2 linked regions of the Kordia antarctica genome follow. The protein of the gene in region 1 binds, or shares a complex with, the protein of each later gene. Links are inferred from orthologs where the notes say so. Each region holds a gene or a part of one and is shown on either strand. Other genes may lie near its edges.

Region 1 (9,275 bases):
TCTCAATGAAAATTAATTTAATTATACTCTTCTTCTTTTTGGAGGTCTACATCCATTGTGTGGTAATGGAGTAACATCGATAATCTCAGTTACTTCAATTCCTGCGTTGTGGATGGTTCTGATAGCAGATTCTCTACCATTTCCTGGACCTTTTACATAAACTTTTACTTTACGTAATCCTGCTTCATGAGCTACTTTAGATGCTTCTTCCGCTGCTGTTTGCGCTGCGTAAGGTGTGTTCTTTTTAGAACCTCTAAAGCCCATTTTCCCTGCAGATGACCAAGAAATTACATCTCCTTTTTTGTTTGCAAGTGATATGATGATATTGTTGAAAGATGCAGTTACATGCGCCGCTCCAACTGCGTCAACTATTACTTTACGTTTTTTCGTACTTTTGCTAGATTTTGCCATACTTTTTTTAGTATTTAGATTTTAGTAGTTAGTAGTTAGATTCTTTATAATTAAATAATAGTTCTTACTACTCAATACTAATTACCAACATCTATTTTAATTATTTAGTTGCTTTTTTCTTGTTAGCAACAGTTTTTCTTCTACCTTTTCTTGTTCTAGAGTTGTTCTTAGTTCTCTGACCTCTTAATGGAAGTCCAGATCTATGACGAATTCCTCTATAACAACCGATATCCATTAAACGTTTGATGTTTAATTGAACTTCAGTACGTAATTCACCTTCAATAGTAAAAGATCCAACTGCTTCACGAATTCTTCCGATTTCGTCATCAGTCCAATCAGATACTTTAGTATCTTCACTTACTTTTGCTGTAGCTAAAACTTCTTTAGATCTACTTCTACCGACTCCAAAGATGTAAGTCAGTGCGATAACACCTCTTTTGTGTTTTGGAATGTCTACTCCTGCGATTCTTGCCATAACTATCCTTGTCTTTGTTTAAATCTAGGATTCTTTTTATTGATTACGTATAATCTTCCCTTACGACGCACAATTTTGCACTCGGGACTTCTCTTTTTTATTGATGCTCTTACCTTCATAAGTTTATTAATTTAATGATTGAAAATTAAAAAATTAAAAAAATTCATTACGAATAATCTTGTTCAATCTTTCAATTCTTGAATCATTTAATAGATTAATATCTATAAGTAATTCTTGCTTTTGTTAAATCATACGGACTCATTTCTAACTTCACTTTATCACCAGGTAATAATTTGATGTAATGCATACGCATTTTTCCTGAAATGTGAGCCGTTACGATATGCTCGTTTTCTAATTCTACACGGAACATAGCATTTGATAATGCTTCAATGATTGTTCCATCTTGTTCTATTGCAGCTTGTTTAGCCATAATTATGCAACTACTTTACGGTTTTTACCAGTTTTCATTAAACCATCATAATGTCTGTTCAACAAGTATGAGTTTATTTGTTGCATAGTATCAATGGCAACTCCTACCATAATTAGCAACGATGTTCCTCCGAAGAATAATGCCCAACCTTGTTGAATTCCTAATATAGTCCCAACAACTGCAGGGAATATTGCGATCAATGCTAAAAAGATTGATCCAGGTAACGTAATTTGAGACATTATCTTGTCTAAGTATTCTCCAGTTTCTCCGCCAGGGCGAATTCCCGGAATGAATCCTCCACTTCTCTTCAAATCATCTGCCATTTTATTAGTAGGCACTGTGATTGCTGTATAGAAGTATGTAAATATGATGATTAGGAATGCAAATAAAACATTGTACCATAATCCAAATACATCTTGAAAGTTAGATATCATCCATTGTCCAACAGATGAATCTGTTCCAAGACCTTTTCCAAGTGCTGCAGGCACAAACATCAAAGCTTGCGCAAAGATGATTGGCATTACACCAGATGCATTTAATTTTAATGGAATAAATTGTCTTGCTCCAAAAACATTCTTCTCATATCCACCAGTTGCAGTTCTTCTAGCATATTGTACAGGTATTTGGCGTACTGCCATTACCAACATGATACTAGCCATAATAATAGCTAACCATATTACAATTTCTATAAGGATTAACATTGGTTTTCCTGAGTTAGAAACAAATTCTTGCACGAAAGCTTTAGGCATGTATGCAATAATTCCAACCATAATTAATAATGAGATACCGTTACCAATACCTTTGTCTGTAATTTTTTCTCCTAACCACATTGCAAAAATTGTTCCTGTGACAAGGATGATTACAGAAGGAATGATAAAGTCTAATCCTTTACCTATTGTAAATGCTTCAGGTGGAACTCCTAGTTGTCCTAATCCCCATAAGTAGAAAGGTGCTTGCACCAAACAAATAACGATTGTTAACCATCTAGTAATCTGAGTGATTTTTTTACGACCACTTTCTCCTTCTTTTTGAAGTTTTTGCAGGTAAGGAATCGCGATTCCCATCAACTGAACTACAATAGAAGCAGATATATATGGCATAATTCCTAATGCAAATACAGATGCTTGAGCAAAAGCTCCTCCAGTAAACATATTTAATAGACCACCAAGTCCATTATCAAAATTACCAGCAAACTCAGCGCCAAGCTTTGTATAGTCCATACCTGGAAGACATACTTGTGCACCAAAACGGTACACTAATAAAAGTCCTAGTGTCACTAAAACTTTATTTTTTAGTTCTTCTATGCTCCAAATATTTTTTATTGTGTCAATAAAATTTTTCATGCTTCTATGTACAAATTATAAAGTTACTGCTTCTCCTCCTGCTGCTTCGATAGCTGCTTTAGCTGAAGCTGTGAATTTGTGTGCTGTAACTTTTAATTTTGATTTTAGTTCACCTCTTCCAAGGATTTTTACCAAATCATTTTTTCTAGCTACTCTATTCGCTACTAATACTTGTAAATCGACAGTATCTGTGATTTTACCTTCCTCTACCATTTCTTGTAGTCTATCAAGATTTACACCTTGATATTCTTTACGATTGATATTTGTGAAACCAAACTTAGGAACACGTCTTTGCAGAGGCATTTGACCACCTTCAAATCCAATTTTCTTTGAATAACCTGATCGAGATTTTGCTCCGTTGTGACCTCTTGTCGAAGTACCACCTTTTCCAGAACCTTGTCCTCTACCTACTCTTTTGTTATTACTTTGAACTGAACCTTCAGCTGGTTTTAAGTTATTTAACTCCATAACTAGTTGTTATTTTTAAGCTTCTTCAACAGAAACTAAATGTTTAACTTTATTTACCATTCCAAGGATATTTGGTGTAGCTTCATGTTCTACAACCTGACCGATCTTTTTAAGACCAAGCGCTTCTAGTGTTCTCTTTTGATTTTGAGGACGACTAATTTTGCTTCTTACTTGTTTTACTTTGATTTTTGCCATTTTATCCTTGATTTATCCTTTAAATACTTTTTCTAAAGAAACTCCTCTTTGTTTTGCAACAATACCTGCATCTCTTAATTGTAATAATGCATCAAATGTTGCTTTTACTACGTTATGCGGGTTAGAAGAACCTTGAGATTTAGATAATACATTGTGAACTCCGACAGCTTCTAATACTGCACGCACAGCTCCACCTGCAATAACTCCCGTACCGGAAGATGCTGGTTGAATGTATACTCTAGCTCCACCATATTTACCTTTTTGTTCATGTGGTAATGTACCTTTTTGCAAAGGAATACGTACTAAGTTTTTCTTAGCATCTTCAATTCCTTTTGCAATAGCTGTAGCTACGTCTTTAGATTTTCCTAAACCTTGTCCTACGACACCGTTTTCATCTCCAACAACTACAATCGCTGAGAAACCAAAGGCTCTACCACCTTTTGTTACTTTAGTAACACGTTGTACTCCTACCAAACGATCTTTTAATTCTAGTCCACTTGGCTTTACTAATTCTGCGTTTTTGTATTTCTGATACATAGTTTCTTAGAATTTAAGTCCTCCTTCTCTAGCACCTTCTGCTAATGATTTTACTCTTCCGTGGTATAAATATCCACCTCGATCAAATGAGATTGTTTCGACACCGGCTTTCAACGCTTTTTCAGCAATTGACTTCCCTACTAAGGAAGCAGCTTCTGATTTTGTATCAGCTTTGATATCTTTGTCTCTCGATGATGCTGCTGCAATTGTTTTGCCATCTACATCGTTAATGATCTGAGCATAAATTTCTTTATTGCTTCTAAAAACAGATAATCTTGGTCTAGCTTCTGTGCCACCAACGATTTTTCTAATTCTGTTTTTGATTCTCTGTCTTCTTTCAGTCTTTGATAATCCCATAATTAATTATTAAGCTGATTTACCTGCTTTTCTTCTTAATACTTCTCCAACAAATTTAACTCCTTTTCCTTTGTAAGGTTCTGGACTACGGAAGCCACGGATTTTAGCCGCTACTTGCCCTACCAATTGCTTATCAAAAGAAGTTAATTTTATAATTGGGTTTTTTCCTTTTTCAGATATTGTTTCAATATTAACTTCTGGAGCTAAATTGAGAACAATATTGTGAGAAAATCCTAGAGCTAGTTCTAGTCTTTGTCCTTGGTTACTTGCTCTGTATCCAACTCCAACTAGTTCTAATTCTTTTGTAAACCCTTTAGAGACACCTTCAACCATGTTGTTGAGTAATGCTCTATATAGACCGTGTTTTGCTCTATGATCTTTGCTTTCAGATGGACGTTCTAGTACTAATTGACCTTCTTCTTGTTTAACAGTGATACCGTCAACTTGTTGTTTCAATTCTCCTAGTTTACCTTTTACGGTTACTTGACCTTCTTTTATATCTACAGTAACTCCTGCTGGAATACTTACTGGGTTTTTACCTATTCTTGACATTTCTGTTAGTCTTTTTAATTAGTAAACGTAACATAAAACTTCTCCACCAACATTTTCACGTTGAGCTTGCTTTCCTGTCATTACTCCGTGAGAAGTTGACACAATTGCAATTCCCAATCCGTTTAATACTCTTGGAAGTTCCTTAGTTCCAGCATACTGACGTAAACCTGGCGTACTGATTCTTTGAATTTTCTTGATTACAGGATCTTTGGTCATCTTATCGTATTTTAATGCGATTTTGATGTTTCCTTGAACTTTTGAATCTTCAAACTTGTAGCTTAAGATAAAACCTTGATCAAATAAGATCTTAGTTATTTCTTTTTTTAGCTTAGAAGCTGGAATTTCCACAACTCTGTGTCCTGCACTACTAGCGTTTCTAACTCTAGTTAAATAATCCGCTATTGGATCTGTATACATATTTATTAATTTGTGGTTTTGGTTTTCAATAAAAACATTGAACCTGAAACCAATTTATATTTTTACCAACTTGCTTTTCTAACTCCAGGTATTAACCCTTTGTTAGCCATTTCTCTGAACATTACACGAGAAAGTCCAAACTGACGCATATATCCTTTTGGTCTTCCTGTAAGTTTGCAACGATTATGCATACGAACTGGAGAAGCATTTTTCGGCAACCTTTGCAATGCTTCGTAATCTCCAGCTTCTTTTAAAGCTTTTCTTTTCTCAGCATATTTAGCAACCGTTTTTGCTCTTTTCACCTCGCGGGCTTTCATTGATTCTTTAGCCATAATTAGTTCTTTTTAAAAGGTAAACCTAGTTCAGTTAATAATGATTTAGCTTCTTTGTCTGTTGACGCAGAAGTCACAAATGTAATATCCATACCAGCAATTCTGTTTACTTTATCGATATTTATTTCTGGGAAGATAATTTGCTCAGTAATTCCTAAGTTATAATTACCTCTTCCATCAAATCCATTTGCTTTGATTCCACCAAAATCTCTTACACGCGGTAAGGCTGAAGTAGCCAATCTATCAAAGAACTCATACATTTGCTCTCCTCTTAACGTAACTTTCACGCCAATTGGCATTCCTTTACGTAATTTGAACGTTGCAACATCCTTTTTAGATAAGGTATGAATAGCCTTTTGTCCTGTAATTTTCCCAAACTCCTCAAGAGCATGGTCAATTAATTTCTTATCAGCTACAGCACCACCAACACCTCTACTCAAAACAATTTTTTCAAGTTTTGGCACCTGCATTACGTTATTGTAACCGAATTCTTCTGTAAGAGCTTGGATAACTCTATCCTTGTACTCTTGTTTTAATCTTGGAATATAAGCCATAACTATAATACTTCATTAGATTTTTTAGAAAACCTTACTTTCTTATCACCTTCCATTCTGTAACCAATTCTTGTTGTTTCTCCTTTTGAAGTCAACAAAGATAAGTTAGATATTTGAATAGGCGCTTCTTTTTTAACGATTCCACCTTGAGGATTTTGAGCACTAGGCTTTTGATGCTTAGATACCATGTTTACTCCTTCAACAATCGCTTTGTTCTTTTCACGAAGAATAGTTAGCACTTTACCTTCAGACCCTTTATGATCTCCAGCTATTACTCTTACTGTATCTCCTGATTTTATCTTTAGTTTTGTCATCTTAAATAATGTATTAAAGCACTTCTGGTGCTAATGATACAATTTTCATGAATTGCTTATCACGAAGTTCTCTAGCAACTGGTCCGAAAACACGTGTTCCTCTCATTTCCCCTGTTGGGTTTAAAAGTACACAAGCGTTATCATCGAATCTTATATAAGATCCATCTGGCCTTCTTACTTCTTTCTTAGTACGTACAACAACTGCTGTAGAAACTTGTCCCTTCTTAACACTACCGTTGGGAGTTGCATCTTTTACAGTTACAACAATTTTGTCTCCTACAGAAGCGTACCTTCTTTTAGTTCCGCCTAATACACGAATAGTTAAAACTTCTTTAGCTCCCGTGTTATCTGCTACTTTTAATCTTGATTCTTGTTGTACCATAATTACTTAGCTCTTTCAATGATTTCAACTAATCTCCAACATTTGGTTTTACTCAATGGACGTGTTTCCATTATTTTTACTGTATCACCAATGTTGCAATCGTTCTTTTCGTCGTGCGCAACGTATTTCTTTGTTTTTAACACGAACTTTCCGTACATAGGATGCTTTACTCGTTTAACTTCGGAAACCACTATTGATTTCGTCATTTTATCACTGGTAACAACACCTATTCTCTCTTTTCTTAAATTTCTTTTTTCCATCTGTCAGTAGAATTCAATTTATTGCAATTCTCTTTTAGTTAGTTCAGTAGCTACTCTTGCAACTGTTCTTCGTACCGAACGCAACTGAATTGGATTATCCAAAGGAGACATAGCATGCGCTAGTTTCAAGTCAGAATGACTTTTCTTAAACTCCTTTAATTTCTCTTGTAACTCAGCTACAGATAATTCTTTAATTTCTGATTGTTTCATAACTTATTAAAAATTAAGCTTCGAAATCTCGAGCTACAATAAACTTAGTTTTAACTGGTAATTTTTGAGCTGCTAAGCGTAATGCTTCTTTAGCAACTTCCATAGGAACTCCTCCTACTTCAAAAATAATTCTCCCAGGTTTCACAACAGCTGCCCAGTATTCTGGCGCACCTTTACCTTTACCCATACGTACTTCAAGCGGCTTCTTTGTAATTGGCTTGTCTGGAAAAATCTTAATCCATAATTGACCTTCTCTTTTCATGAAACGAGTTGCCGCAACACGGGCTGCTTCAATTTGACGAGATGTCAAAAAATTTGAATCTAATGATTTAATACCAAACATACCGTTAGAAAGTAAGTGACCTCTACCAGAGTTCCCTTTCATTCGCCCTTTCTGTACTTTACGATATTTTGTTCTTTTTGGCTGTAACATTTTTCTTTAACTTTAAAAAATTACTTTCTACGACGAGGTTTTCCTTTTCCACCTGAGTTATTATTTCCACCTTTTCCAGATTGCTTTTTAGCCATCCCTACTAATGGAGATAATTCTCTTTTTCCATAGACCTCACCTTTCATGATCCACACTTTAACTCCTAATCTACCGTAAGTAGTATGAGCTTCATGAAGTGTGTAATCGATGTCTGCTCTGAAAGTTGACAAAGGAATACGACCATCTTTATAAGATTCCGATCGTGCCATTTCCGCTCCGTTTAATCGGCCAGAAATTTGCACTTTAATACCTTCTGCATTCATACGCATTGCAGCAGCAATTGCCATTTTGATAGCTCTTCTATACGAAATTCTGTTTTCGATTTGACGCGCTATACTAGCTGCAACTAAGTTTGCATCAAGTTCAGGTCTCTTAATTTCAAAGATATTGATCTGCACTTCTTTACCAGTAATCTTCTTAAGCTCTTCTTTCAACTTGTCTACCTCTTGACCGCCTTTACCAATAATGATACCTGGGCGAGCCGTCGTGATAGTAACGGTTACAAGTTTAAGCGTACGCTCGATGATTACTCTAGAAACACTAGCTTTAGATAAACGAGCATGGATATACTTTCTGATTTTATCGTCCTCAGCAAGTTTATCTCCATAGTCATTACCTCCGTACCAGTTGGATTCCCATCCTCTGATGATACCAAGGCGATTTCCGATTGGATTTGTCTTTTGTCCCATACTTCTATCTTAACTTTGTGTATTATTATTAGCTCCTAACACCAATGTAACATGGTTGGAACGCTTTCTTATTCTATGTGCACGACCTTGAGGTGCTGGACGAAGTCTTTTTAACATACTTCCACCATCAACTCTGATCTCTTTTACAAACAATTCAGCTTCTTCAACGCTAGCATCTTCGTTTTTAGCTTGCCAGTTTGCAATAGCAGACAATAACAATTTTTCTAAACGACGTGACGCTTCTTTTTGACTGAATTTCAATATATGAAGCGCTTTTTCTACTTTAACACCTCTTACTAAATCCGCTACTAAACGCATTTTTCTTGGTGAAGTAGGGCAGTTATTCAACTTTGCAAAGGCTATACTTTTCTTAGCCTCTTTGATTTGCTCTGCTCTTTCTCTTTTACGAACTCCCATAGCTTCTTATTATTTTTTTCCTTTATTTTTTGCACCAGCGTGACCTCTAAATGATCTTGTTGGTGAAAATTCTCCTAATTTATGTCCTACCATGTTCTCTGTAACATATACAGGAACAAATTGACGTCCGTTATGCACAGCAATAGTTTGACCAACGAAATCTGGAGTAATCATAGATGCTCTTGACCAAGTTTTGATCACTGCTTTCTTTCCTGACTCAACATTTTGTTGAACTTTTTTATCTAAACTATAGTGAACGTAAGGTCCTTTTTTTAATGATCTAGCCATGTCTTATTTCTTTCTACGTTCTATGATATACTTATTACTTGCTTTCGTCTTAGATCTTGTACGGTATCCTTTAGCAGGAATTCCATTTCTTGATCTTGGATGACCTCCAGAAGATTTACCTTCTCCACCACCCATTGGGTGATCAACAGGGTTC
Region 2 (13,964 bases), 1.6 Mb from region 1 along the record:
AATGACAATACCGTAACAATGGTGGTTATAGATTGTATCAGCGTTGTTCCTGTTCCTAATGATTTTTGGCTTAATGGCTTTACATAAATCATATCATTAGGTTTTATGTAATAATATGGAGAGTTAAATGCATCAACACTTGTCAAATCAATATGATGTATTTTTTGTCCTTGCGGATATTGACGAATGACTAATACATCTCTTCTGTTTCCTACGGTTGTAATATCTCCTGAGCTTGCCAACGCTTCTATAATATTCACTCGATCTTGATATAAAACGACAATACCAGTTCTACCAACTTCTCCAGTAACGGTAAATCGCAATCCTGCTAATTTTACCACCACAAAAAGGTCTGCTTCTATTTTAAAATAGTCTTCTAGTAATTTTTTCTTGATAGATTCTTCTATTTCTTTCAACGTAAAAGCAAGCACATTCATTTTTCCAAGAATTGGAATTTCAATATTTCCATGATTGCTTACGGTAAATCCACTGTAATATAAACTTTGTTCAGATTGTGAAGCGTTCGTAGCATTATCGTTTGCAACTGGCTGAAACATTGCAACTAACTTTTGATCAGAAGATTTTATACTAATAGATAACAAATCACTAACTTGAACTCTATAAGGTTTTTCATTCAATTTAATACTCTGAGCAATCAACTCGTCATCGCTGCCTTTATCTCCAAAATAAGTCAAATCTTTATTGGAAACACAAGAAGTAAGTAAAAAAAATGTAACTAAACCAGCTATTGAGGCTTTCAATTTCATTAATGAATTCTATTAGTTTAATTAGCAAATATAAGTTTTACGCAGTAATAATAAAATTCTATGCAACATATCTGATCTTTTTATTTTTAATTTGCAGAAAATATCTAACAAGTGAATTACTTATCAGTCGAAAATATATCAAAATCTTTTGGAGAACGCGTTTTATTCAATGACATATCCTTTGGAATCAATAAAGATCAAAAGGTCGCTTTTATTGCCAAAAACGGTACTGGAAAAACTTCTTTATTAAACATTATTACCGGAATTGCAGAAGCCGATAGCGGACAAATTGTAATGCGAAAAGGCATTCACATGGCATTCTTATCGCAAAAAGAAAATTTGGATGAGAATTTAACTGTGGAGGAAACTATTTTCGCTTCAGACAATCCATTGCTGGAAATTATTTCCAATTATGAAACGGCATTATTAAAACCTGATGATGCAGAAGCATACCAAAAAGCGTTTGAAAAGATGGACGCGCACAATGCTTGGGATTTTGAAACGCAATACACGCAAATTTTATTTAAGCTAAAGCTAGAAGATTTACATCAAAAAGTAGGCAATTTGTCTGGTGGACAGAAAAAACGCCTTGGTTTGGCAACAGTTCTCATCAACAGACCCGATTTATTAATTTTGGACGAACCCACAAATCATCTGGATTTAGAGATGATTGAATGGCTAGAAGAATATTTCAAAAAAGAAAACATTACGCTTTTCATGGTTACGCACGATCGCTACTTTTTGGAACGTGTTTGTAATGAAATCGTGGAACTCGAAAATGGTCAATTATATAATTACAGAGGAAGTTATTCGTATTATTTAGATAAAAAAGAAGCGCGCGTTCAGGCGGAACAATCTTCGGTAGAAAAAGCGAAGAATTTATACAAAAAAGAACTCGATTGGATGCGTCGTCAGCCAAAAGCACGAACTACAAAATCGAAATCTAGAATTGACGATTTTTACGATATCAAAGAAAAAGCACACAAACGTCGTAACGAACACGAAGTGCAATTGGAAATCAATATGGAACGTGTTGGAAGTAAAATTCTGGAGTTGCATAATATTTCTAAATCATTTCAAGATAAAGTCTTATTAGACAAGTTTGAATATGTCTTTAAAAAAGGTGAACGTATTGGTATCATTGGAAAAAACGGAACTGGAAAATCTACATTTCTAAATATGATTACAGGTCGTTTAAAGCCTGATGCTGGAAAAGTAATTGTGGGCGAAACGATCAAATTTGGGTATTACACACAAAGTGGAATCAATCCGAAACCAGGTCAAAAAGTAATTGATATTATCAAAGAATATGGCGAATACATTCCTTTGAAAAAAGGAAAATTAATTTCGGCAGCGCAATTATTAGAACGTTTCTTGTTCGACAGAAAACGTCAATATGACTTTGTTGAAAAACTATCTGGTGGCGAATTAAAACGTTTGTATTTATGTACCGTTTTGATCCAAAATCCTAACTTTTTAATTCTTGATGAGCCAACCAACGATTTAGATATTGTGACGCTCAATGTGTTGGAAAGTTTCCTGCTCGATTTCCCCGGTTGTTTATTAGTGGTTTCGCACGATAGATATTTTATGGATAAAATTGTAGATCACTTATTTATTTTTAGAGGAGATGGCGTCATTGAAGATTTCCCCGGAAATTACTCAGATTTCAGAACTTACGAAGACAGTTCGGAGCCTGAAACGAAAGCTACGGAAAAGAAAGAAAAACAATCGTGGCGACAAGATGATACCACGCAAAAATTGACGCATAACGAACAAAAAGAATACAAACGTTTGGAAAAAGACATTCAGCGTTTGGAAGAAAAAAAGGAGAAAATAGAAGCTGAATTTGTTTCAGGCGAGTTGTCGCAAGAACAAATTCAAGAGAAGTCAATGAAGTTGCAGAAAATAATCAAGGATTCGGAAGAAAAAACCGAACGTTGGTTTGAATTAGCTGCAATAATGGAAGCGTAATTTTAGTAATGATATAAACTTATGTGGTATCAAATCTTTGCATATTTTAAGTTTTTGATAAAATCGACCAACGAACATGGCGTGCATTCGCCTTTTGTGTATGATTTGGTGACGAAATGTTTCTACGATACGGAATCGAAAGAAATTTATCAAACTATTGAAAGGTATCGCAACGAACTTTTAAACAATCACACAGAAATAGAAATTAAAGATTTTGGCGCAGGAAGCAGAGTTTTTTCATCCAATAAACGGAAAATTTCTGCTATTGCAAAAAATGCAGGAATTACATTAAAACGTGCAAAATTGTTAGCGCGACTCATCTCCTATTTCAATATTAAGAATAGTCTAGAATTAGGAACTTCGTTAGGATTGGCAACTATTTCCATGACGGAAGCGAACGAAGTTTTTACGTTAGAAGGTTGTCCTGAAACAGCAGCAATCGCACAGAAACAATTCGAAAAATATAAACTCTCAAATGTAAAAATGTATGTGGGCGAGTTTTCAATATCAATTCCGAAAATAGCCGATCAAAAGTATGATTTGGTTTATTTTGATGGAAATCATCAAAAAGAAGCAACGTTGCATTATTTTGAGCAATTACTAAAAACGGCACACAACAATTCGGTTTTTATTTTTGATGATATTCATTGGAGTAAAGAAATGTCAGAAGCTTGGGAGATTATCAAAAATCATCCAGAAGTTACGGTAACAATTGACACTTTTTTTTGGGGATTTGTATTCTTTCGAAAAGAACAAGAAAAAGAACATTTTGTGGTGCGTGTGTAAAATGGATTCTTGTTATCTAATCATATTATTTCAGACTATACTTCACTTTTCCGATAATCAACTCATTCAACTCTTTTCCTTGTGGAAATTCAAAATAAATAGTTCGTCTTACTTTTTTTCCTGATTTCAATTTTAAGATTTTTTTACTTGGAAGCCCAATTCCATACATGAATGAGAATTCATATTTATTATTTTCATCATCTGTCATTTTGAACGCATTAAAATTCACTTTTAAACTTTCTTCACCCTCATTTTTAAGTTTCAATTTTACCATTATAAAAGTCATTCCTTTTTTTGCTTGCTTGGCAGGCTCTGTATTAAATGAATTTGACCCAAAGGCAGAAGAAACATCATTTATTTTTATAATTTCCACATTCAAATCTTTCAATTCAATTTCTTGACCGAAAGAAATTGAGTAAATTCCTAAAAATAATATCGTAATAAATGTTTTCATAATTTATGTGCCAACATGTTCGTGTATGATTAATTGAGTTAGCTAGATCAAAATTAATAAAAAGAAAACGAACCAAAGGAAAATTCGCTGTAAAGTAGAGGCTATATATTGCTTTTTCGTGATTATCATTCAGCCGGATCGTTTTCTAAATCCTCTCCAAGAGATATAAGATTTTTAATGAAAAAGAACTGATTCCGTAAAAAAAAGAATATTTGTTGTATCGAACTTATAGTAATTACAATAATACTTATCAAATATTCATCAAAAAGCTATTAATTTTAGTTAATTTTGAAGTGATTATCATGTCCCAAGATCAATATAATGAGTAACACACAATTAGAAGAAGTATTAGAGACGAACAAAAAGCAGAAGGAATTCTACAATGTAAAGAAGAAGAATTTTGCAACGAAAGTTTGGTCTTTTATGCGGAATAAATTATTATCGGATTTTAGAAAAGAACTGCAAATCAACGAACAAGTGTATGAAAAACATAAAGTTTGGTTGGGCGATTTGTCGGATAAAAAAGTCTTAGATTTAGGCTGTTACGCAGGAAATCACTTGAGTTTATACTTAGCCGAACATTCTAAACGATATTTGGGAATTGACTTGAGCGATAAAGCAATTGGGCAATTAAACGAGCGTTTAAAAGACTTCCCAAATGCAGAAGCGCAAGCAGTTGATTTTCTATCGCCAGAATTTATAGAGAAAGATTTTGACATCATTTACGCATATGGCGTGTTGCATCATTTTGAAAGCTTAGACATGTTATTTGGAAAACTAAAAGAAAAATTAGCTTCTGACGGAAAACTCATTTCGTATGATCCGTTAAAAACAAGTTTGCCGTTGCGAATTATTCGTGGAATATACAGACCTTTTCAATCAGATGCCGATTGGGAATGGCCTTTTTCAAAGAAAACTGTAAAACGCTTTCATACAGAATTTAAAGTCGTTGAACGCAGAGCAATTTTAGGAAGTTCGAAATGGGCGTTTTTCTTAAATCTCATTCCGATGAGCGCAGATAAAAAATTAAATTACATTAAAAAGTTGCATCAAAACGATTGGGAACAATCGCAAACAAGCGATAAACGTTTGTATAAGTGCATGCATTTAACGATGTTGATGAAACAAAATAGCTAACAAATGAGCACCGAATTAATTGTTATTATAGTCATTGTTGGCGTATTGGCGCCATTATTACTTGTGAATACACGAAAAAATAAAAAACGCAATAGCAGTCGTAAAAATCGTGCTTTTTTAGATTCGCACAAAAAAGATGAAAAAAGGCAAGAAAAATGATTGTTATCCACTGGAAACTTCTATTTGCTATTCTCATTGGATTCATATTTGTGTATCTAAGCAATGTGAAAACACGAAAGAAATTGAAAGATCATTTTGATAAAAAAGAAAAAGAAGACAAAAACAATGAAAATATATACTAAAACCGGAGATAAAGGAACTACTGCCCTATTTGGCGGAACACGTGTTCCGAAACATCACATCCGAATTGATAGTTATGGAACTGTGGACGAATTGAATTCACATATTGGTTTAATTCGCGATCAAGACATTAACAAACACTATCAACATGTATTGATGGACATTCAGGATTTACTATTTACCGTTGGTGCAGTTTTAGCAACCGATCCTGAAAAGGCGACATTGAAGAATGGAAAAGACCGATTGAACATCAATAGAATCTCAGAAGATAACATTGCAGTCTTAGAACGTGAAATGGACACGATGAATGATGCGTTGCCGCCAATGACACACTTTGTATTGCCTGGCGGACACCAAACTGTGTCATTCTGTCACATAGCACGTTGTGTATGTCGCAGAGCAGAGCGTTTAGCATCAGCACTTTACGAAATAGAGCCTTTTGACGAAAATACGTTGAAATACTTAAACCGCCTTTCTGACTACCTTTTTGTATTGGCACGGAAGTTGTCGAATGATCTTCAAGCAAATGAAATAAAATGGGTTCCTAAAAAAAATTCGTAATCATTTAAAAACTAAGGGATTACATGTCCTTAAAAAAACGTTCTTAAAAATAATGTATAAATAATGATTTTTTTACTTGACTTTTTCATTTAAAAATTTATTTTTGCAAAAAATTAATATCAAAAAATATGTATTGGACATTAGAACTGGCGTCTCACTTAAGTGATGCTCCTTGGCCAGCTACAAAGGATGAGTTGATTGACTATGCAATTAGAACTGGTGCTCCCTTAGAGGTTGTTGAAAACCTACAATCTATTGAAGATGAAGGGGAAACTTACGAATCTATCGAAGAAATTTGGCCAGATTATCCTACAGATGATGATTATCTCTGGAACGAAGATGAATATTAAAACAAGTTAAACTAGGAAAAAGTCTCCATATTGAGGCTTTTTTTTGGTTTAATATAAAACCACATAAAACCATGAGTTTTTTAAATTCAATGTTGAAAATGTTTGTTGGAGACAAATCCAAGAAAGATATCAAGGGCTTACAGCCTATTATTGATAAAATCAAATCACACGAGCAACAACTATCACAATTGTCTCTTGATGATCTTAGGGCTCGAACAACAAACTTTAAGGCACAAATCGCGGAAGCGTGCAAAGAAAATAATGCGAAGATTGTTTCTTTACAAGAAGAAGCAGAAACAATTTCTGATATCGAACGTAAAGATGATATCTATCAAGAAATTGACAATCTTAGAAACGAAGAATACGAAATTACGGAAGCTGTCTTATTTGACATCTTACCAGAAGCATTTGCAGTTGTTAAAGAAACGGCAAAACGTTTTACAAATAATACGGAACTTACTGTTACGGCAACTCCGTATGACAGAGAATTATCTGGAAATCACGATTATGTAACACTTGATGGCGACAACGCTACTTGGCAAAACTCTTGGGACGCCGCTGGAAAGCAAGTCACTTGGGACATGATTCACTATGATGTGCAATTAATTGGTGGTATTACGATGCACCAAGGTAAAATTGCAGAAATGAAAACAGGAGAAGGAAAAACGTTGGTTGCAACGCTTTCTGTATACTTAAATGCATTGCCTGCAAAAGGTGTGCATTTGGTAACTGTGAATGATTACTTAGCAAAACGTGATAGCGCGTGGATGGCGCCAATATTCCAATTCCACGGATTTACGATTGATTGTATTGATTATCATCAACCAAACTCTGAAGCGAGAAGAAAAGCGTATGCCGCTGATATTACCTACGGAACAAATAATGAATTTGGTTTCGATTACTTGCGTGATAACATGTCGCATTCGCCAAATGATTTGGTACAACGTGCTCCCAATTATGCCATTGTCGATGAAGTCGATTCTGTATTAGTTGATGATGCTCGTACGCCATTAATTATTTCTGGCCCAATTCCGCAAGGAGATTTACATGAATTTGATGAATTAAAACCTAAAATTGCTGATTTAGTTACCAAACAACGTCAGTATTTAACAGGTGTTTTGGCGGAAGCTAAAAAAATGATTAAAGACGGTGAAACCAAAGAAGGTGGATTCTTATTGTTAAGAGTTTTTAGAGGTTTGCCTAAAAATAAAGCATTAATAAAGTTCTTAAGTGAAGAAGGTGTAAAACAATTACTCCAAAAAACAGAGAACACATATATGCAAGACAACAATCGCGAAATGCATAAAATTGATGCAGAATTATTATTCGTGATTGAAGAAAAGAACAATCAAATTGATTTAACAGATAAAGGTGTTGAATATTTATCTGGCGGAAGCAATGATGCAGATTTCTTTGTAATGCCTGACATTGGTGGAGAAATTGCCAAAATTGAAGCACAAGAGTTCGAAAAAGAAAAAGAAATTGAGCTAAAAGAAAAATTATTTAGTGAATTTCAAGTTAAAAGTGAACGTATTCATACCTTAAGTCAATTACTAAAAGCCTACACACTTTTTGAAAAAGATGTAGAATACGTAGTAATGGACAACAAAGTGAAGATTGTTGATGAGCAAACCGGTCGTATTATGGACGGACGTCGATATTCTGACGGATTACACCAAGCGATTGAAGCAAAAGAAAATGTAAAAATTGAAGATGCTACACAAACGTTTGCAACAGTAACTTTACAGAACTACTTCAGAATGTACCGTAAACTATCAGGAATGACAGGAACGGCAGTAACGGAAGCAGGAGAATTATGGGAAATCTATAAATTGGATGTTATTGAAATTCCAACAAATAGACCTATTGCACGTAAAGACAAAGAAGATTTAATCTACAAAACAAAACGTGAAAAATACAATGCCATTATTGATGAGGTAACTGAATTGTCTAGACAAGGAAGACCTGTATTAATTGGTACAACTTCGGTTGAAATTTCGGAATTACTAGGAAGAATGCTTTCTATTCGTAAAATTCCGCACAATGTATTGAACGCAAAATTACACCAACGTGAAGCAGATATTGTAGCGGAAGCTGGAGAACCAGGACAAGTTACGATTGCAACAAACATGGCAGGTCGTGGAACGGATATTAAATTGAGTGACGCTGTAAAAGCTGCTGGCGGATTAGCCATTGTTGGTACAGAACGTCATGATTCTCGTCGTGTAGATAGACAGTTACGAGGTAGATCTGGTCGTCAAGGAGATCCAGGAAGTTCACAATTTTATGTTTCTTTGGAAGATAACCTGATGCGTTTATTTGGTTCTGAAAGAGTTGCTAAAATGATGGACAGAATGGGATTAAAAGAAGGTGAAGTAATTCAGCATTCCATGATGACAAAATCTATTGAACGCGCGCAGAAAAAAGTGGAAGAGAATAACTTCGGAATTCGGAAGCGTTTGTTAGAATATGATGATGTAATGAATGCACAACGTGAAGTTGTATACAAACGTCGTCGTCACGCGTTACATGGAGAACGTTTAAAGGTAGATATTTCGAATATGGTGTATGACACTACCGAAATCATTACGCAAACAAATAAAGCCGCTAACGATTATAAAAACTTTGAATTCGAATTATTTCGCTACTTCTCTATCGAAAGTCCAATTTCGGAAGACGAATTTAAAAAAATGACGGAGCAAGAAATCATTGGTAAAGTATATACGGCAGCTTTCAAACACTACAATGCTAAAATGGAGAAAAACGCGGAAGCAGTTTTCCCAGTAATTAAGCAAGTGTATGAAAATCCAGATAACAAATACGAACGCATTGTTATTAAGTTTACTGACGGAACAAAAGAATTGAATGTTGTCAGTGATTTAAAAGAAGCATACGATTCTAAAGGAAAACAAATGGTGACGGATTTCGAAAAGAATATTTCGTTGGCTATTATTGATGATGCTTGGAAAACGCACTTGCGTAAGATGGACGAATTGAAGCAATCAGTTCAGTTGGCTGTGCATGAGCAGAAAGATCCGTTATTAATTTACAAATTTGAAGCTTTTGAATTGTTCAAAGGTGTGATTGATAAAGTAAATCGTGAAATTTTATCGTTCTTGTTTAAAGGAGAATTAGAAAATAATGATCCAAACAAAGTTCAAGAAGCACGTGAGCAAAAACGTAGAAAAGAAAACTATACAACTTCGAAAGAAGAAGTATTGAACAGTGATGAAAAATCTGCGGCAAATCGTCAAGCAATGCAATCATCTGGTCAAAAACGTCCCCAAGTTACAGAAACCATTGTTCGCGATAAGCCAAAAATTGGTCGTAACGAACGTGTTACCATCAAAAATGTAATGACTGGTGAAAACAAAACTGTAAAGTATAAACAAGCTGAACCGTTGATTTCTAAAGGACAATGGGTTATTGTTGAGGAATAACACTTCGAGTGCCTCAGTGTTCGCGCTGAGCCAAGCCTCAGTGTACTGATATATAATTTATATAAAACTCTCATGGAAACGTGGGAGTTTTTTTGATTAAAACATTAAAGGATTAAATGATTGAAAAATTACGTCTTTGCGAGTGTTTTGTTTACATTGAGCTGAGTTGAAATGAAAAAACTTGTGGTAATCTGTTTGTAGTTTAACAGATTGCTTCCCACGTGTCAAGCACGAGGTCGCAATGACGTTTCAAGTCCAGCAATCTAAGCGTTGACTGAGGTACTCGAAGTCAACTCTCCAAACTTCTCGAAAAACGTTTGCTTATAATATGTATTTGAATAAGAACGAAGATTCCTAAGAAAACTGTGCAATACACATATGTATTCGGAACGGAGAATGTGATGTTATATTTTTGGACGAATAAACCAGCTAAATTCCAATCGCCAAGAACAGAAAAACCAAGCGAGAAGCGTGTCAATACAAACGTGAATAGGAAGAATAATGACGCAATAAGCATCCAACCAACGTTGGTTATTAATGGTTTGTAGACTTTTACCGAAACTTTTTCTTTGGAAACTTCTGCCATGACTTTGGCTAAAAAATCTATGGAAGGTGTTGTCAATCCAGCTTCTTGGATGACATCTTTTGTGAATTGATCTAATTTTTTATTTTCTACTTCCATGACTCAAATATATAGGTTCTACAACATTTTTCAAGATATGATATAATTTTTTTCGACTGCGATGTAATTTGATTTTTACATTATCATACGATATTTTAACAATTTCCGAGATTTCTTTCAATGATAAATCTTCAAAATAAAACAACGTTAACAACACGCGCTCATCCTCAGGCAACTGTAACAATGCTTTTTCAATAGTTTGCTTTTTCTCTTTCGCTTCTATATAACTTAGTGCATCTTGCATTGTTCCAATATCACTTTCGTGAATTTCATCAATATGTTCTGAGTAAATGACTCTTTTGTTCTTTTTAATACAATCCAAACTCGTATTATAGACAATTCTGTACAGCCACGTAGAAAATTTAGACGTTCCTTTAAACGTGTCTAATGCTTTGTATGCTTTCACAAATGTATCTTGCGCAACTTCTTCCGCATCTTCCCTATTTCCTACCATACGCATCGCCAACGTAAAAATCATAGTTTGATATTTAGTCACAAGCATCGCATACGCATTCACGTTTCCTGCACGAATTTCAAGAATACAGTCTTGGTCGGTTTTTTGAGTCATTTGTTGTTAAGACGATTGCTTTGTTTGATTGGTTACAGTTTTTTGGGTTTTTTATTTGGTAGTTGGGTTTTATTAGGTAGTTGGGTTTTGGGTGTTAGGTTTTAGGATGTTTGCTATTTGTTAATTCGCGTTTTGTTGATTTGTTTTTCTGTTGGTAATTATTAGTTAAAATTTACTTTTACATTTTAAATTTCGTTATTCGTTATTCGTTATTCGTTATTCGGTGTTCATGTGTTCATGTGTTCATGTGTTCATGTGTTCATGTGAAATTACTTTTTAATTTAAAATTTATCATTAATAATTTATCATTTCAAAAAAATTTCACATTTTCTGTAACCAAAACAAAAAACCATTCGTCATAATGGGCAAATACAAAAACTAAACTTTAAAAAACAATTCATTATGGGATCAGAAGTAATTATAATGCCAGCAATTTTGGGAGTCATTTTCGGAATCTACTATTTGTACATTTCGTCAAGAAACAAAGAACGTTTAGCATTGATTGAAAAAGGAGCTGATGCTTCTATCTTTTTCAGCTCAAAAAAATCATTAACACCAACGTGGAAAGTATTGGTATTGAATCTTGCCGTTTTGATGATGGGAATTGGATTAGGCATTTTTATTGGAAATATGATGCATGTTTCTTTCGGTTTACATGAAAGTGTAGCATTTCCAGGAACGATTTTCTTAGTTGGCGGAATCTCATTATTCACTGGTTTCTTCTTAACGAAAAAACTAGTCGAGAATGCATAATTGATTTCATCAGTCAAAAAGCGCAGTTAGTTAATTACACTAAACGATTGTTTATCTTCGGATTCGCAGTCGTTTTTTCATTTTGAGTAGACTTCGAGAAAACCTCAGTCTACCTTATATTATTGAAAGATTTAAGAATTGAAAAACTTTCATCTTTGCAAGGTGCAAAAGCAATCTTTTACATACAAATTACTTCACTATCGTTCGTAATGACGTTTCAAACAATCTGAAATACCAGAATTCGTATCTTTACAGATGTTAAAAGTAACCCAAATTTTAAGTCGTTCCGTAAGTTTTTACCTTTGATTCGACTTAGATAAAAAATAATTAACATGAAATCGATATCTCTAACTTTTATAACCGTACTCTTTTTTACATTAAGTTGCAACTCAAATACAACATCGAAAGAAGCTGTACACAAAGAAAAAATGACACAACAAGATTTGGCAAAGTATGAAACTGCCTATTTTGCAAGCGGTTGTTTTTGGTGTGTGGAAGCTGTTTTTGAAAGCGTAAAAGGCGTGAAAGAAGTTGTTTCTGGTTATGCTGGCGGAAAAGCGGAAACTGCTAATTATCAATTGGTAAGTGCTGGAAGAACAGATCACGCGGAAGCGGTAAAAGTATTTTATGATGCAAAAGTCGTTTCATATGAAACTTTAGTGAAAGTATTTTTTGGTTCGCACGATCCAACAACGCTGAACAGACAAGGTCCGGATGCTGGTAGACAATATCGTTCGGCTATATTTTATAAAGATTCTAAAGAGAAAAAAATCGTAGATGATTACATTTCAAAATTAAAAACGGATAAAGTTTTCAGCGGAACAATTACTACAGAAATAACAAAATACACTGCTTTTTACGATGCAGAAGCATATCACCAAGATTACGAAGCAAACAATCCGAATAATGGATATATCAGAGGTGTTTCTGTCCCGAGATTAAAGCGTTTTCAAAAGAAATTTCCAGAATTATTGAAAAAAGATGCGCATTAGTTTGATTGAAAGATTGAAGTATTCAATGATTGAAAAATGATTGCGAAACCATAATTTATAGTATAAACCGATAGCGTTAGTTGTCGGTTTTTTTTATACGTTAACTTAGTCTCAAATTAAAAAAACTTCAACATTCGATATTCTTTGATTGATATTCGATATTTAAGCATCTTCCATTTCAAATTCAAATTCAAGTTCAAGTTCAAAAACACAACGCTCACAAAGAATATGCAACGCTTACAAAAAATAGTTTGTGAATCATTATCTTTTTCTTACATTTAGAAAGTAATTACATACAGAAAACGCGTTTTTTCAATTTTAACGAATTAAACACTTTTAAATTATGAAGAAAAAAATGATCTCATTTGCTTCTTTAGGACTTGTATGTGCTACATTTTTCCTGAGTTGCGAAACAAAAAACCAAGCAGAAGAAGAACAATTAGACTTAGCGTTGGAAGTTCCTACGAAAATAATTTCCAATACACAAGCGGCGAAACTTTTTCAAAACGATCAAACTACACGATTAACACGAATTGGAAAAGAAGATACTACGTTTGAAGACAAAGCAATTCATTTTGAACTTGAAACTTTAGATACTTATATCAATCATTTAGAAACTATAGTTGTTTCTAAAAACATTCCGATTACAGGTCTCAGTTTTATTTTTGGCACTGATGCAAATGGCAAAAGAACAACGTTTTTAATGCCGTCTACACGAAATGCAACGCTAGATTATCAAGAATCTTTCACTATTGAAAACGGAAAATTTCTAACATATAAACATATTAATTCTTCTTTAAAATTGCAAAATAGCTCGCAAAATGATGAAAACTTAGTATTATCAACAAATGGTTATTTGTCTTTTAATGAAGCTGTTACACTTTTTAACACCTATCAAACACAATATATTCAGCCGTTTCAAGCTAAAGTCAAAAAGGATTATTACACAAAAGCGGTTTGGTATTCGTTGGAAGAAATTAAAGGATATATTGACTATCTAAAGAAAAAATCTACGAATCATAATTTAGCAATTACAGGTATTGATGTCTTTTTTGGTGTGTATAATAATGATGCTAGTCTGGAATTGAAATCAAATGCACAAACTGTTTTCTTAGCAGCAAGTACGCAACGACAAACTATTATTAATGTTGAAGGGGAATCATTGAAAGGTTTTGCTCAAAATAGTTTTATTGCGAAAGA

Evidence for each region.
Region 2: the proteins of secY (region 1) and secA are in contact, whole or in part, in a crystal structure (PDB 3DIN), measured with the Thermotoga maritima proteins. The link is inferred for Kordia antarctica from one-to-one orthologs. Residues at the interface, in WP_004081795.1 of Thermotoga maritima: Glu108, Gly109, Glu110, Glu111, Ala236, Glu237, Arg238, Arg239, Ile240, Thr241, Ile242, Gln243, Tyr244, Ala245, Arg246, Arg247, Val248, Thr249, Gly250, Arg251, Arg252, Val253, Tyr254, Gly256, Ala257, Ser258, Thr259, Tyr260, Leu261, Pro262; in WP_004082002.1 of Thermotoga maritima: Glu261, Ala262, Arg263, Lys300, Ala301, Arg302, Thr303, Ile304, Ile305, Leu323, Tyr324, Asp325, Pro326, Val329, Ser330, Tyr333, Ile336, Lys340, Phe345, Val349, Glu363, Phe364, Tyr374, Ser375, Gly376, Gly377, Glu393, Ile395, Thr482, Ser483.

The regions. Positions count from the first base shown.
Region 1 is NZ_CP019288.1:2,266,443-2,275,717, forward strand. Bases 490-3,423 are described here. They hold secY (preprotein translocase subunit SecY), read right to left. Parts: upstream 2,660-3,423; coding sequence 1,319-2,659; downstream 490-1,318. Other genes in these bases: rpsM (30S ribosomal protein S13), read right to left, coding at 512-886; ykgO (type B 50S ribosomal protein L36), read right to left, coding at 889-1,005; infA (translation initiation factor IF-1), read right to left, coding at 1,101-1,316; rplO (50S ribosomal protein L15), read right to left, coding at 2,675-3,127; rpmD (50S ribosomal protein L30), read right to left, coding at 3,143-3,322. In the rest of the region: rpsK (30S ribosomal protein S11), read right to left, coding at 22-411; more of rpsE, read right to left, coding at 3,424-3,859; rplR (50S ribosomal protein L18), read right to left, coding at 3,866-4,216; rplF (50S ribosomal protein L6), read right to left, coding at 4,226-4,768; rpsH (30S ribosomal protein S8), read right to left, coding at 4,787-5,185; rpsN (30S ribosomal protein S14), read right to left, coding at 5,248-5,517; rplE (50S ribosomal protein L5), read right to left, coding at 5,520-6,071; rplX (50S ribosomal protein L24), read right to left, coding at 6,074-6,385; rplN (50S ribosomal protein L14), read right to left, coding at 6,399-6,767; rpsQ (30S ribosomal protein S17), read right to left, coding at 6,770-7,027; rpmC (50S ribosomal protein L29), read right to left, coding at 7,046-7,237; rplP (50S ribosomal protein L16), read right to left, coding at 7,251-7,670; rpsC (30S ribosomal protein S3), read right to left, coding at 7,691-8,416; rplV (50S ribosomal protein L22), read right to left, coding at 8,426-8,833; rpsS (30S ribosomal protein S19), read right to left, coding at 8,843-9,121; rplB (50S ribosomal protein L2), read right to left, coding at 9,125-9,275. UniProt on the Escherichia coli protein: The central subunit of the protein translocation channel SecYEG. Consists of two halves formed by TMs 1-5 and 6-10.
Region 2 is NZ_CP019288.1:658,780-672,743, forward strand. What follows is about bases 6,055-9,969. They hold secA (preprotein translocase subunit SecA), read left to right. Parts: upstream 6,055-6,400; coding sequence 6,401-9,769; downstream 9,770-9,969. Other genes in these bases: IMCC3317_RS02915 (DUF2795 domain-containing protein), read left to right, coding at 6,108-6,329. Also shown: IMCC3317_RS02875 (polysaccharide biosynthesis/export family protein), read right to left, coding at 1-767; IMCC3317_RS02880 (ABC-F family ATP-binding cassette domain-containing protein), read left to right, coding at 879-2,741; IMCC3317_RS02885 (O-methyltransferase), read left to right, coding at 2,763-3,527; IMCC3317_RS02890 (DUF4352 domain-containing protein), read right to left, coding at 3,553-3,981; IMCC3317_RS02895 (class I SAM-dependent methyltransferase), read left to right, coding at 4,303-5,118; IMCC3317_RS02900 (hypothetical protein), read left to right, coding at 5,122-5,277; IMCC3317_RS02905 (hypothetical protein), read left to right, coding at 5,274-5,420; IMCC3317_RS02910 (cob(I)yrinic acid a,c-diamide adenosyltransferase), read left to right, coding at 5,404-5,979; IMCC3317_RS02925 (hypothetical protein), read right to left, coding at 10,059-10,451; IMCC3317_RS02930 (RNA polymerase sigma factor), read right to left, coding at 10,435-11,019; IMCC3317_RS02935 (DUF6249 domain-containing protein), read left to right, coding at 11,422-11,772; peptide-methionine (S)-S-oxide reductase MsrA, read left to right, coding at 12,105-12,764; IMCC3317_RS02945 (hypothetical protein), read left to right, coding at 13,108-13,964. UniProt on the Escherichia coli protein: Required for protein export, interacts with the SecYEG preprotein conducting channel.